2 regions of the Amycolatopsis sp. NPDC005961 genome follow, and region 2 is predicted to be linked to the other one. Evidence: riboswitches for the same ligand, from Rfam matches in the RefSeq annotation. Region 2 holds a riboswitch; the other holds the start of a gene.
The links. Region 2 has a riboswitch for S-adenosylmethionine ahead of ABZ342_RS00815 (aminotransferase class V-fold PLP-dependent enzyme). Riboswitches for the same ligand answer to the same signal wherever they lie in the genome.

Region 1: linked by a shared signal. The riboswitch ahead of ABZ342_RS20120 (ATP-binding cassette domain-containing protein) and the one ahead of ABZ342_RS00815 (aminotransferase class V-fold PLP-dependent enzyme) in region 2 are both predicted to bind S-adenosylmethionine.

Annotation. Positions count from the first base shown of each region.
Region 1 covers NZ_JBEXVF010000020.1:48,986-56,157, reverse strand. Annotated here, with positions in the region: gene ABZ342_RS20130 (resuscitation-promoting factor) at 1-571, shown strand, start outside; gene rsmA (16S rRNA (adenine(1518)-N(6)/adenine(1519)-N(6))-dimethyltransferase RsmA) at 793-1,629, shown strand; SAM riboswitch class I at 1,768-1,858, shown strand; gene ABZ342_RS20120 (ATP-binding cassette domain-containing protein) at 2,068-3,081, shown strand; gene ABZ342_RS20115 (4-(cytidine 5'-diphospho)-2-C-methyl-D-erythritol kinase) at 3,153-4,115, shown strand; gene ABZ342_RS20110 (ABC-F family ATP-binding cassette domain-containing protein) at 4,162-5,928, shown strand; gene ABZ342_RS20105 (fatty acyl-AMP ligase) at 5,982-7,172, shown strand, end outside.
Region 2 covers NZ_JBEXVF010000001.1:165,118-172,289, reverse strand. Annotated here, with positions in the region: gene ABZ342_RS00835 (penicillin-binding transpeptidase domain-containing protein) at 1-319, shown strand, start outside; gene ABZ342_RS00830 (metalloregulator ArsR/SmtB family transcription factor) at 582-1,328, shown strand; gene ABZ342_RS00825 (potassium/proton antiporter) at 1,424-2,902, shown strand; gene ABZ342_RS00820 (M23 family metallopeptidase) at 3,036-3,689, shown strand; SAM riboswitch class IV at 3,773-3,887, shown strand; gene ABZ342_RS00815 (aminotransferase class V-fold PLP-dependent enzyme) at 3,925-5,292, shown strand; gene ABZ342_RS00810 (hypothetical protein) at 5,309-5,950, shown strand; gene lspA (signal peptidase II) at 6,038-6,598, shown strand; gene ABZ342_RS00800 (RluA family pseudouridine synthase) at 6,595-7,172, shown strand, end outside.

The DNA.
Region 1 (7,172 bases), on a different contig from region 2:
GGGCCCGGAGGACCAGGCCGAGGGTGGCCTGGACGTCAAGCTGACCGACGGCGCCGAGGTGCACATCAGCCGCACCGGCGTCTCGACGGTCGTCCAGAAGGAAGACATCGCCCCGCCCGAGCAGAAGGTCGACGACCCGGACCTGGCCAAGGGCAAGACCTCGGTCGAGGACCCGGGCACCCCGGGCGAGAAGATGGTGACCTACAAGGTCACGCAGAAGAACGGCAAAGAGGTCTCCCGCGAGAGCATCTCCGAGCAGGTCATCACCCAGCCGAAGCCGAAGATCATCCACGTCGGCACCAAGCAGGCCCCGACGCCGGCGATCGGCGACGGTTCCTCGTGGGACCGCATCGCGCAGTGCGAGTCGGGCGGCAACTGGGCCATCAACACCGGCAACGGCTACTACGGCGGCCTCCAGTTCGACAAGCGCACGTGGGACGCCTACGGCGGCGACGCGTACGCGAACCTGCCGAGCCAGGCTTCGCGTGAGCAGCAGATCGCGATCGCGGAGAAGGTCCGCGACGCGCGCGGCGGCTACAGCGCCTGGCCGGTCTGCGGCAAGAAGGCCTGACACGCTTTTCGAACGGCCCCCACCTCGCCGAGGTGGGGGCCGTTTCGCGTGCGCGAAGAGTCGACACCCGTGATTCGAGGGTCGACACGCGTGATTCAAGGGTCGACACGGCCCGGGCGGCCGGCCTAGCCGTGTCGACTGCTCAATCACGCGTGTCGACCTTCTGGTCACGCGTGTCGACCGCTCGATCACGTGCGATGCCCCCTGGGTAGGCTCGTGCGGTGGTTGAACTGTTGGGACCTGCCGAGATCCGCGGGCTGGCGGCCGAGCTGGACGTGCGGCCGACCAAGAAGCTCGGGCAGAACTTCGTGCACGATCCCAACACCGTCCGGCGGATCGTCGAGCTGGCGAACGTCGGCCCGGACGACGTCGTCCTCGAGGTCGGGCCCGGGCTCGGGTCGCTCACCCTCGGGCTGCTCGCCACCGGCGCGCGCGTCGTCGCCGTCGAGATCGATCCCAAGCTCGCCGACCGGCTGCCCAAGACCGTCGCCGAGCGGGGTCCCGAGGCCGCGGAGCGGCTGACCGTCGTCGAAGCCGACGCGATGCGCGTCAGCAAGGACGACCTGGGCGAGCCGACCGCGCTCGTCGCCAACCTGCCCTACAACGTCGCCGTCCCGGTCGTGCTGCACCTGCTCGCCGAGGTGCCCTCCCTGACGTCCGGCCTCGTCATGGTCCAGACCGAGGTCGCCGACCGGATGGCGGCCGGCCCCGGCAGCCGGATCTACGGCGTGCCGAGCGTCAAGCTCGCCTGGTACGGCCCGGCGCGCAAGGTCGCCGCCGTGCCGCGTTCGGTGTTCTGGCCGGTGCCGAACGTCGACTCCGCGCTCGTCGCCTTCGAGCGCGGTGACGCTCCGGCGTCGGACGACCGCGATCGGCTCTTCGGCCTCGTGGACGCCGCTTTCTCACAGCGCAGGAAGACGCTCCGCGCCGCGCTCGCCGGCTGGGCGGGCTCGGCCGAGCGGGCCGGGGAGCTGCTCACGGCCGCCGGGATCGACCCGAAGACCCGCGGTGAACAGCTGAACGTGCACGACTTCGCGAGGCTCGCCGCCGCGCGTTAGCACGTCCACAGTGGAAGTCAACGCCGGTCGGTGAAAATACGCCTCTTGACGTGCGATCTCGCGATTCGGACACCTCCACTCGTGTGATCTGGGCCAACAGGCTTGCTTTCGCTCCTCGGGATCGGCTTTACTCGGAAGCGTCCATCCCGAGCGACTGAGAGACCTGGCTCGCCGAAGTCGCAGCAACCACCCTCCGCAGGGCAGGTGCTACCGCCAGGACCGATGGAGGCCGTTTCCGATGAAGAGGGTAGCTCGCCCCCTGCTCCTGACCAGGCGTCGCGTAGTCGACGAAGGCCGCCGCTCCGTGACCGCATGTCGACGCTCCCACTGAGCTTGTCGTAGCCGGTCCACCCCTTCTTCACGCACCGTCCACATAGGACGGACTTCGCCTGCGGCCGGGTGCCGTTTCGTGCGCGCACCCCGTTTTCTGGAGCCTTCGTGATCACCGTCGAAAACCTGTCCAAAACCTTTGCCACCAACGGAAACTCGGTCGTCGCCCTGCGCGACGTGAGCGTCGAGGTCCAGGCCGGCTCGCTGTTCGGCGTGGTCGGCCCGGCCGGGTCCGGCAAGTCCGTCCTCGCCCGCTGCATCGCGCTGCAGGAGCGGCCCGACCGCGGCGTCGTCCGCCTCGACGGCCTCAACACCGGCACCCTCGACGGCCGCCGGCTGCGCGAAATCCGCCGTCAGCTCGGCGTCGTTTCGACGAAACCGGAGCTGATCGCCGAGCGCACGATCGCCGGCAACATCGCCTCCCCGCTCGAGCAGCTCGGCGTCGACGGCCCGCAGCGCCGCAGCCGGGTCGGCTCGCTCCTCGACCTCGTCGGCCTGACGCAGCGCGCGACGCAGCGGCCCGGCGAGCTGACCGAGGGCCAGCTCCGCCGCGTCGCGGTCGCGAAGGCGCTGGCCGCGGCGCCGGCCGTGCTGCTCGCCGACGACCCGACCGCCGGCATCGACCCGGAGGAGGCCGGCGCGGTGCTCACCGTGCTCGACCGCGCCCGCGCCGAGCTGGGCACCACCATCGTGGTCACGACCCCGGACGCCGGCGTGGTCCGCCGGGTCTGCGACGACGTCGCGGTGCTCGAAGACGGCACGGTCGTCGAGCGCGGCACCGTCCTCGACCTGGTCTCGAACCCGGCCAGCCGCACCGCGCAGGCGCTGCTGCCCGCCATCGAGACCACCCGCGCCCAGATCGCGCGCTACGACCGCTCGGCCGACGTCGTGCTGGTCGGCTTCGCGTCGGTCGGCGCGCTGCTGCCCGAGGCCGCGGGCCGCTTCGACGTCGAGTTCGCCACGATCGGCGGCGGCCTGACCCGGATCGGCGACACGCCGGTCGGCCGGTTCCGCCTCGGCGTCCGCGGCGAGCGGGCCGACGCGGCGCTGGCGTGGGTCGCCGAGCGCGGCGGCCACGTGACGCACACGGCGCGTGGCCCCCAGGGTGTTGCTGCAGCCTGACCTTGGACGCCGAAGACGCCCCGATGCGCACGTCGCATCGGGGCGTTTCCGTGGCCACGTAGGCTGGTCGGGTGCTCGCTGTAGTTCCGCCCCCAGTCACCGTCCGGGTCCCGGCCAAGGTCAACCTGCACCTGGCGGTCGACGACCTGCGCGAAGACGGTTACCACGAGCTGGTGACCGTGTTCCAGGCTCTGTCGTTGACCGACGAAGTGACCGTCGCGGTCACCGACGAGCCGGGGCTGGAGATCTACGGCGAGGGCGAAGGCTCGGTGCCCACCGACGGCACCAACCTGGCCTGGCGCGCGGTCGAAGCGCTTTCCGCGCACGTCGGCCGCACCGAAGAGCCGAACGTCCGGGTGGTGCTGCGCAAGGGCATCCCGGTCGCGGGCGGCATGGCGGGCGGCAGCGCCGACGCCGCGGCGACCCTGGTCGGGCTGTCGAGCCTCTGGAACCTCGACGTCACGCGCGACGAGCTGGCCGAGATCGCCGCCGGCCTGGGCAGCGACGTCCCGTTCGCCCTCTACGGCGGCACGGCGCTGGGCACCGGCCGGGGCGAGCAGCTCGTCCCGGTGCTGTCGCGGCACACGTTCCACTGGGTGCTGGCCTTCGACTCCGAAGGCCTGTCGACGCCGAAGGTGTTCAAGGAGCTGGACCGCCTGCGCGCGGCGGGCAACCCGCCGCGGATCGGCTCGCACACCCCGGTCGTCGAAGCACTGGCCTCGGGCGACCCGCGGCAGCTGGCGCTGCTGCTGGGCAACGACCTCCAGGCGGCAGCGGTTTCGCTGCGGCCCGAACTGCGCCGGACGCTGCGGGCGGGCGTCAACGCGGGCGCGCTCGCCGGCACGGTCTCCGGATCCGGCCCGACGTGCGCGTTCCTCTGCGAGGACGCGCGGTCGGCGGTGGAGGTCGCCGCGGAGCTGTCGGGCGCGGGGGTGTGCCGCACGGTCCGGGTGGCGCACGGCCCGGTGCCCGGCGCCCGCGTGGTCGGCGGGGACGACGCCCCACGCCCGGCGCCGCCGCGCGTGCACGCCTGATCGTCCACTGTGGATTCATACTTCTCGGAAAGGAACGGCTGAGCGGATGGCCAACCTGGTCAACCTGGAAGCGGTGAGCAAGTCCTACGGGGTGAAGCCACTGCTGGACGGCGTCTCACTGGGCGTCGCGGCCGGGCAGCGCATCGGTGTCGTCGGTCTCAACGGCGGCGGCAAGACCACCCTCCTGGAAGTCCTTTCCGGACTCGCCGCGCCGGATTCCGGGCGGGTGAGCCACGTCGGCGGCCTGCGGATGGCCGTGGTCACCCAGCGGACCGAGCTGCCGGACGGCAGCAGCGTCGGCGAGGTCGTGCTCGAACGCTACGGCGCCGAGCACGAATGGGCGGCCGACGCGCGCGTCCGGTCCATTGTGGACGGCCTGGGCATCACCGCGATCGGGCTGGACACGCCGACCGCGAACCTCTCCGGCGGCGAGCGGCGCCGGGTCTCCCTGGCCGCCGCGCTGACCGGCGAGCTCGACCTCGTCGTGCTCGACGAGCCGACCAACCACCTGGACGTCGAAGGTGTCCAGTGGCTCGCCGACCACCTGCTGAACCGGCGGATCGCGGTCGTGGTCGTCACCCACGACCGGTGGTTCCTCGACACCGTCGCGAGCCTGACGTGGGAGGTCGCGAACGGCCGCGTCGAGCAGTACGAAGGTGGTTACGCCGACTGGATCTTCGCGCGCGCCGAGCGGGCGCGGCTGGCCGCGACGGCCGAGGAGAAGCGGCAGAACCTGGCGCGCAAGGAGCTGGCGTGGCTGCGCCGCGGCCCGCAGGCGCGCTCGTCGAAGCCGCGCTACCGCATCGACGCGGCCGAGGCGCTGATCGCGGACGTGCCGCCGCCGCGCGACTCCGTCGAGCTGATGGCGTTCGCGAAGCGGCGCTTGGGCAAGACCGTGCTGGAGCTGGAAGACACGACGTACACGGTCGGCGACCGGACGCTGCTCGACCACGTCACCTGGCGGGTCGGGCCGGGCGACCGGATCGGCCTGGTCGGGGTCAACGGCTCCGGCAAGACATCCCTGCTGAAGCTGCTGGGCGGCGACGTCGAAGGCTCGACCGGACGCCGGATCGAGGGCAAGACGGTCGCGCTCGCGCACCTGCGCCAGGAGCTCGACGACCTGCCCGGCGACCTGCGCGTGCTACAGGCGATCGAGCAGGTGGCCGGGAGCGTGGTGTTCGGCAAGCAGGAGATGACGGCGTCGCAGCTGGGCGAGAAGCTCGGCTTCCCGCAGGAGCGCCAGTGGACCCCGGTCGGCGACCTGTCGGGCGGCGAGCGGCGCCGGCTGCAGCTGTGCCGGCTGCTGATGGCCGAGCCGAACGTCCTGCTCCTCGACGAGCCGACGAACGACCTGGACATCGACACGCTGCAGCAGCTGGAGGACCTCCTCGACGGCTGGCCGGGCACGATGGTCGTGGTCTCGCACGACCGCTACCTGGTGGAACGCGTCTGCGACACGATCGTCGCCCTCTTCGGCGACGGCCGCATCACCCACCTGCCGGGCGGCATCGAGGAGTACTTGAACCGTCGCGCGCTGGCCAAGGAACCGGCGGCCGCGGCGGCCCCGACGGCGGCGAAGGCAGAGGCGAAGAAGTCGGCGGCGGACCTGCGCGCGGCACAGAAGGATCTGGGGCGCCTGGAGCGCAAGCTGGACCAGCTGCACGCGAAGGAGGAGAAGCTCCACGCGGCCTTGCTGGAGGCGGCGACGGACCCGGCGAAGCTGATGTCGCTCAACGCCGAGCTGAAGGGCGTCCAGGCCGAGGTGGCGGACGTCGAGGGCCGCTGGCTGGAGACCTCCGAGCTGCTGGAGTGAGCTGTTTCCGCCTTGATCGGCGGATGTTGACAGCGAGACAGTAATCTCTGGCCATGAGCAGGTTCGTGGACACGCTCGTCGCCACCGCGGCGGGCCGGGGTCAGCAGCGTGGCATGGTCACCGGAGAGCCGAAGGAGCCGGTCCGGCGGACCTGGGCCGAGGTGCACGAACAGGCCCGGCGGGTCGCCGGTGGCCTGGTCGCGGGTGGGTTCGAGCAGGGGACGGCGGTCGGGGTGCTGGCCGCCGCGCCGGTGCTGATCGCGCCGACCGTGCAGGCCGTCTGGCTGGCCGGGGGCAGCGTCACCATGCTGCACCAGCCCACCCCGCGCACCGACCTCGCCGAATGGGCCGAGGACACCGTGCGCGTGCTCGGGATGATCGGCTCGAACCTCGTGCTGCTGGGCGAGCCCTTCGACCAGCTCGCGCCGGTGCTCGAGGAGAAGGGCATCGGCTACCGGCTCATCACCGAGCTGACCGAAGCCGAGCCGCTCGCCGACGTCGTCACCACGGACGAGGGCGACACCGCGCTCCTGCAGCTCACCAGCGGCTCGACCGCCGACCCCAAGGCCGTGCGGATCACCTACGGGAACCTCTACTCCAACGTCAAGGCCATGGTCGACCGCGCGGAGTTCGACTTCGACACCGACGTGATGGTGTCCTGGCTGCCGACGTTCCACGACATGGGGATGGTCGGCTTCCTGACCGTGCCGATGACCTTCGGCGTCGAGCTGGTCAAGATCACGCCCGTCGAGTTCCTTTCCGGGCCGTTGATCTGGCCCGAGCTGATCACCAAGTACGGCGGCACGACGACGGCGGCGCCGAACTTCGCGTACGCCATCGTCGGGCGCCGGATGGCGCGCGTCGACGAGGACGACGCCTATGACCTCTCGAAGCTGCGGATCGCCCTGAACGGCGCCGAGCCCATCGACGAGACCGCCGTCCAGACCTTTGTGGACGCCGGCGCCCGGTTCAAGATGCCTGCGGAATGCGTTTTCCCGGCCTACGGCATGGCCGAGGCGACGCTCGCCGTGTCGTTCGCCCCGCTGTTCACCGGGCTCACGCTCGACGTCGTCGAGGCCGACGCGCTGGAGGCGGACAACCGCGCGGTGCCGGTCCCCGAGGGCGACCCGCGGCGCGGCACCGACAGCGTCCGGTCGTTCGCGCTGCTCGGCCGTCCGCTGGACGGGCTGGAAGCCGAGATCGTCGACGACGCGGGTGCGTCGCTCGGCGACCGCGAAGTCGGC
Region 2 (7,172 bases):
CGGCAAGGCGATCACGCCGCGGCTGTGGCACGACCTGAAGACGACGGTCGTCAAGGGCTACTCGCCGCCGCCCGCGGCGGTGCTCGGCCAGGTCCGGACGATGATGCGCGCGGTGGTGACGAGCGGAACGGCCCGCGGTGCCGCGGGCGCGGGCGAGGTGTTCGGCAAGACGGGCACGGCCCAGTTCGGCGACGGCTCTCAAGCCACCGGCTGGTTCGTCGGGTACCGCGGGACCGTGGCGTTCGCGGTGCTCCTGGAGGACTCGAACGACTCGGGCCCGGCCGTCACCCTGGCCGCCAAGTTCCTGAAAGCCCTCTGACCCGCCCCCGCCCGGCCGACACGCGCACCCGCCCGGCCGACACCCGCCCCCGCCCGGCCGACGCGCGTACCCCGATGGACGACACGCGTACCTGCCCGGACGACACGCGTACCCCGATGGACGACACGCCGGGCCTCGGTCGTGTCGTCCGGCTAGGTACGTGTGTCGTCCGGCTGGGTACGCGTGTCGGCTGGCTGGGTGCGGGTGTTGTCCGGGCGAAGGTTCGGCCGCGGGCGAAGTCCCGCCGCCGTACCGTGGGCGGATGGAGACGATCGCTCTCGCCGAGGTCGCCGCGGTGCTCGCCGACCCGAGCCGCGCCACCATGTGCCTCTCCCTGCTCGACGGGCGGGCGTGGACCGTCGGCGAGCTGGCCAAGGCGGCCGGGATCGCGCTCTCCACGGCCAGTGAGCACGTCACCCGCCTGGTCGACGCCGGGTTCGTCGCCCGGGTCAAGCAGGGCCGGGCCAGCTACGTCCGGATCGTCGACCCGCGCGTCGCCGAGCTGATCGAGCACCTGGCCCAGCACGCTGTGACATCCGGGGCGCTGCCCCGGGCCGGGGGCTCCGCCACCCGGAGCCCCCGACGAACTGGCGGGCACCAGCCGGTGACCGGGCTGAAGTCCTCATTGCGGGTGAAGCGGCTCGGGTTCGCGCGGACCTGCTACGACCACCTCGCCGGCGTGCTCGGCGTCGCCGTCCGCGACGGCATGCTGGCCACCGGCCTGGTCGACGCCGACGGCGGGCTGGCGCTGACCGGCCGCGGCCGCGAGGTGCTGGCCGAGCTCGGCGTCCCGGTCGAGGCCGGACGGCGGTCGCCGCTGCGCGACTGTCTGGATTGGACGGAGCGGCGCGACCACCTCGCCGGGGCCGTGCCCGCGGCGTTGCTCGAGCGCGCGGTCGCCGCCGGCTGGGTCGGCCGCGACGGGCATCGCGCGGTGAAGGTGTTTCCGGCGGCGGAGAAGCCGTTCGCGGCGCTCGGTGTCGACCTCGCCGCGCTCGGTGGGCCTTAACACACCACGCCCTCGGCGCGCCCCAGCGGTACACGAAGGAGTTAACTCGACCGCTTCACTATTCTGAGGGCCCACGGCACTCGGAGGGAGGCGGCATGGACCAGCTCCCCCTGCTGCTCGGCGTCGGAGGTGTCGTGCTGCTCGCCTCCGTGCTCGCCGTGCGCGTGTCGATCCGGCTGGGCCTGCCTTCGCTGCTGCTCTACCTCGCGATCGGTGTGCTGCTGGGCGAAGCCGGCTTCGGCATCCGGTTCGACAACCCCGAGCTGACCCAGTCGCTCGGCCTCGCCGCGCTCGTCATGATCCTCGCCGAAGGCGGCCTGACGACGCGCTGGTCGGCGGTGAAACCCGCGCTGGGCATCGGTATCGCACTGTCCACTGTGGCCGTTGTGGTGAGCGTCGCGGTGACCGGCGCCGCCCTGCACTGGCTGCTGGGCCTCGACTGGCGGTTCGCGCTGCTGTGGGGCGCGGTGCTCGCCTCGACCGACGCGGCCGCGGTGTTCTCGGTGCTGCGCTCGGCCGGGATCGGCAAACGGCTCACCGGGGCGCTGGAGCTCGAGTCGGGCATCAACGACGCGCCGGCGTACATCGCCGTCGTGGTGCTGGCCGAAGGCGCCACTGTGGACTGGACGCTGCCGCTGCTGGTCGTCTACGAGCTCGGGGCGGGCCTGGCGATCGGGCTCGCCTTCGGCTGGCTCGGCGGGATCGCGCTGCGCCGCGCCGCGCTGCCGGCGACCGGGCTCTACCCGCTCGCCACGGTCGCGGTGTGCGTCGTCGCCTACTCGTCCGGGCAGCTGCTGCACGCGTCCGGGCTGCTCGCCACCTACGTCGCCGCGCTGGTGCTCGGCAACTCGCGGCTGCCGCACCGCTCGGACACGCTGTCGTTCGCCGAGGGCCTCGGCTGGCTGGCGCAGATCGGGCTGTTCGTGCTGCTCGGCCTGTTCGCCTCGCCGGGCCGGGTGCTCGAGGCGGTGGTACCGGGCCTGGTCGCCGGGGCCGTCGTGCTGCTGCTGGCCCGGCCGATCTCGGTCGTGCTGGCGATGCTGCCGTTCCGCCTGCCGTGGCGGGAGCAGGCGTTCCTGTCGTGGGCCGGGCTGCGCGGCGCGGTGCCGATCGTGCTCGCCATGATCCCGCTGTCGCAGGGGGTGCCCGGCGCGCAACGGCTGGTCAACGCGGTGTTCGTGCTGGTCATCGTGCTGACGCTGGTCCAGGGGGCGACGCTCGGGCCGCTCGGGCGCTGGCTCGGGCTGGCGAAGAAGTCCGAGCCGCACGAGATCGAAGTCGACTCCGCGCCGCTGGACGAGCTGGGTGCCGAGCTGTTGCAGGTCCGCATCCAGCCCGGGTCGAAGCTGCACGGCGTGTACCTGTCGGAGCTGCGGCTGCCGGTCGGCGCGACGGTCAGCCTGCTCGTGCGCGAAGGCGCCGGTTTCACCCCGCAGAAGACCAGCCGGCTGCAGGAGCTGGACCAGCTGCTGGTGGTCACGACCAGCGAGGTCCGCGACTCCGTCGAGCGCCGGCTCCGCGCGGTGGACCGGGCCGGCCGCCTGGCCCGCTGGAAGGGCGAGTCCGGCCGCTGAGCCGGCCGGGGTGGTACTCGCCCCGGTTCACGAAAATCTCACTCGATCTTCCCAACGTTCCCTCTTTTGGATTACAGTGCGCCCGAATCGGCTAGTTCGAATGGGTGAACATCAAGTCAAAGGAGTACGCACGGTGACAAAGCTTCGTCTCGCGGTTCTGCTCGTCGCTGCCACGGCCGGACTCGGGCTGGCCGTCCCCGCCACCGCGACCGCCGAAGTGGCACCGTTCCCGGCGCTCGCCCTGCCGTTCAAAGCCGGTCAGCAGGTCTACTCGGCCGGCATCCACTCCGACGACGGCAGCACCGGCGTCAAGAACGCCATCGACTTCAGCCCGGCCGACCGCACCGTGCGCGCGCCGCTGGCCGGCACCGTCCACCTGCAGCACTGCGCGGGCGGCGACTGGGTGACCATCGACCACGACGGCGGCTGGCGAACCGGGTACTACCACATGGAGGGCATCGAGGTCACCGACGGTGAGCACGTCGAGGCCGGAGCCGAGCTCGGCTCGACCGGCAACGCGCTCCCGTGCGGCGGCAGCAGCACCGGCGCCCACGTGCACTTCACGCTCTGGACCCTCCCCGATGCCCCGGCGGCGGCGAACTGGGACGGCAAGTCGTTCGCCGAGGTCTCGACGGTCGTCGCGGCGGCCAGCGGCGAACCGGTCGACGGGAAGTCGATCGGCGGCTGGCGCTTCACCGCGGGCGCCGAGCAGTACACCGGCACGGCGACCCACCTCGCCGACAACGCCGTGACGCAGCTCCCGGGACGTTTCCGCGCGAAGCTCTGAGGTCCTCACGGTGTGTGAGCGGCGTCTCAGAATGTGAGGCGGGGGTTGGCCGGCGGCGGCGTTCTCGGTTACCTTCTGGCTCAGGTCATGAGTGCCAGCGTTCAGCCCCGGCTTGCTGGCCGGCAACCCTCCTACCGCGGTGGGGTGCCCCGGGTGAAGACCGGGCCGGTCGCGCCGTGCGACGGGCAAGCGCGGGCCCCTCGCCGGGGTCCCCCGGACCGCCGAGGAGGCACCGATGACTCTCGCCATCGATCGCACCAGCACCACCAGCACCGCCACTGCCCGGGTCGTCTTCGCCGAAAGCCTTGCCACGCACGACATCCCGGCCGTCGCCGGGGCCGCGCTGCGGGTCCCGCTGGTCACCGGCGAAACCATCGGCTACGCCAACCTCGACCACGCCGCGAGCGCCCCCTGCCTCGACGCCGTCCGCACGAAGGTCGACGAGTTCCTGCCCTGGTACGCCAGCGTCCACCGCGGTGCCGGCTTCGCGTCGCAGGTCTCGACGCGCCTCTACGAGCGCACCCGCGACGTCCTGCGCCGCTTCGTCGACGCCCGTCGCACCGACACCGTCGTCTTCACCCGCAACACCACCGACTCCTTCAACCTGCTCGCCCGCAGCCTGCCGCGGCACACCACGGTCGTCGTCTTCGACACCGAGCACCACGCCGCGCTGCTGCCGTGGCAGGGCCCGAACGTCCGGCGGATCCCGACCCCGCGCACGCGCCTCGCCGCGGTGTCCGCTGTGGACGAAGCCCTCGCGGATTCCCCACAGGGGCCCCGGTTGGTCGTCGTCACCGGAGCGTCCAATGTGACCGGTGAGCTCCTGCCGGTGGCGGAGATCGCCGCGGTGGCCCGGAAGCACGGCGCCCGCATCGCGCTCGACGCCGCGCAACTGGTCCCGCACCGCCGGATCTCGATCAAGGAGCTGGACGTCGACTACGTCGCCCTGTCCGGCCACAAGCTGTACGCGCCCTTCGGCGCGGGTGCGCTGATCGGCCGCGCCGACTGGCTGCGCGCCGCCCGGCCGTACCTCGCCGGCGGCGGCGCGACCAAGCTCGTCACCGAGGACGCGGTGGTCTGGAACACCGGCCCCGAGCGGCACGAAGCCGGCTCGCCCAACACCGTCGGCGTGTACGCGCTCGGCGTCGCGTGCGAGACGCTGAGCGAGAACTGGGACGCCGTCGTGGCGCACGAGCAGGCCCTGCTCACCCGGCTGCGCAAGGGACTCGAGGGCATCCCGGGCTGCGCCGAGCTGCGGCTGTTCGACGCGCCGGTCGACCGCGTCGGCACGCTCAGCTTCGTCGTCGACGGCTTCGACCCGGGCTGGGTGGCGGCGGTGCTGTCCGCCGAATACGGCATCGGCGTGCGCGACGGCGCGTTCTGCGCCCACATCGCGGCCAAGCGCCTCATCGGCGTCGCCGGCGGCAGCGGGCAGCAGGCGATCCGCGTCAGCCTCGGCCTGGGCAGCACCGAAGAGCACGTCGACCGGGTGGTGCTGGCGCTGCGCCAGATCGTGGCGCGCGGGGCTCGCTGGGAGTACGCGAAGGTCGACGGCCGCTGGGCCCCGGTCGGCGACCCGCGCGAGCTGCCGCCGTTCTGCTGAGCGCTAACCTGCCCCGATGGGGGATGGACGACGACTCTGGTTCCCATTGGCCGCGCTGGGGTTCGCCCTGCTCGTGATGGCGGTGGTGGCGCTGGTCCCGGCCACCCCGGTGGCCGGCGAGTTCGCCACTATGCGCGGCTACGAGCTGAGCCGGGGGGTGTCCCTCGGCACCGGCGGGCTCGGCGGCGCGGGCCTGCCCGAGAACCGGCTCTCGGCCGTCGCCATCGCCACTTCCACCGACGTCGTGCCGTCGGCGACGCTCGGCTGGCTCGCCGGTCTCGCCGCCGTCGTGCTCGCCGTGGCCGGGTGGTACTGGCTGGGCTTGCGCCGCGCCGGCACACCGCCGCGGCCGGTCCGCTTCGTGCTCGGGACGCTGGGCGCACTGGTCGCCCTCCCGCTGCTCGACCTGGTCGGCGCGCTGGAGCTGCGGCTGTCCGGCGACGTCCGGGGCCCGCTCGTGGCGGCGCTGGGGCTGCTGGTGCTGGCGGCGTACGAGCGCAGCCGGTTCGTGCTGGCCGTGGCCGTGGTGTTCGCACTGGTCACCGTGCTCTTCCAGCCGCCGGTCAGCGGTGCGCTGGGCGCGGCGGGCGTGCTGTTCGCCGCCGCGTTCGCGGTGCTCCTGCGGCGGCCCCGTGACACTGCCGCCGACGCGCCCTGACCAGCCGTGGACAATGGAGCGGTGAGCACCGACCCCAGCCACTCCGAACCCGACACCGCCGCGCCCGAAGAGGCGGTGCCCGAGACCGTGCGGGAGACACCGGAAGCGCCGGCGAAGCCGCTGCCGAAGCGCCGCGTGGGCTGGGTGTTCGCCGTCGCGGTCGTGTTCTGGGCGATCGACCTGGTGACGAAGAACCTGGTCGCCGCCAACCTCGAGGGCAAGGAGCCGGTCCGGATCCTCGGCGGTCTCGTCTACCTGCAGGTGATCCGCAACCCGGGTGCCGCGTTCTCGATGGCCACCGGCATGACGTGGGTGCTCGCGCTCGTCGCGCTGGCCGTCGTCGTCGCGATCATCTGGCTGTCCCGGCGGCTGCGCTCGATCGGCTGGGCCATCGGGCTCGGCCTCGTGCTCGCCGGCGCTCTCGGCAACCTGACCGACCGCGTCTTCCGCGCGCCGGGCGGGCTGCGGGGCCACGTCGTCGACTTCATCTCGGCGTTCGCCCCGAACGGCAAGGGCTTCGCGATCTTCAACATCGCCGACTCGGCGATCTGCGTCGGCGGCGCGCTGATCGTGCTGCTGTCCCTGCTGGGCAAGGACTATGACGGCACGTCGACCAAGGACAAGAAGAAGACCGAGGAGCAGGCGTGAGCGCGCGGATGCTCCCGGTGCCCGACGGGCTCGACGGGATGCGGGTCGACGCCGGCCTCGCCAAGCTGCTCGGGCTCTCCCGCACGGTCGTCGCGGAACTGGCCGAATCCGGCGACGTGCTGCTCGACGGCCGGCCCGCCGGCAAGTCCGACCGGCTGTCCGGGGGCGGTCTCCTGGAGATCACGCTGCCGGAGCCGGCGAACCCCGTCGAGATCATCGCCGCGCCGGTCGACGGCATGCAGATCCTCCACGACGACGACGACATCGTCGTGATCTCCAAGCCGGTCGGCGTCGCGGTGCACCCGAGCCCCGGCTGGACCGGCCCGACGGTGGTCGGCGGCCTCGCCGCGGCCGGCCTGCGGATCGCGACGTCGGGCGCGGCCGAGCGCCAGGGCGTGGTGCACCGCCTCGACGCGGGCACGACCGGCGTGATGGTGGTGGCCAAGAGCGAGCACGCGTACACGGTGCTCAAGCGCGCGTTCAAGGAACGCACCGTCGACAAGGGCTACCACGCGATCGTCCAGGGCCACCCCGACCCGATGCGCGGCACGATCGACGCCCCGATCGACCGCCA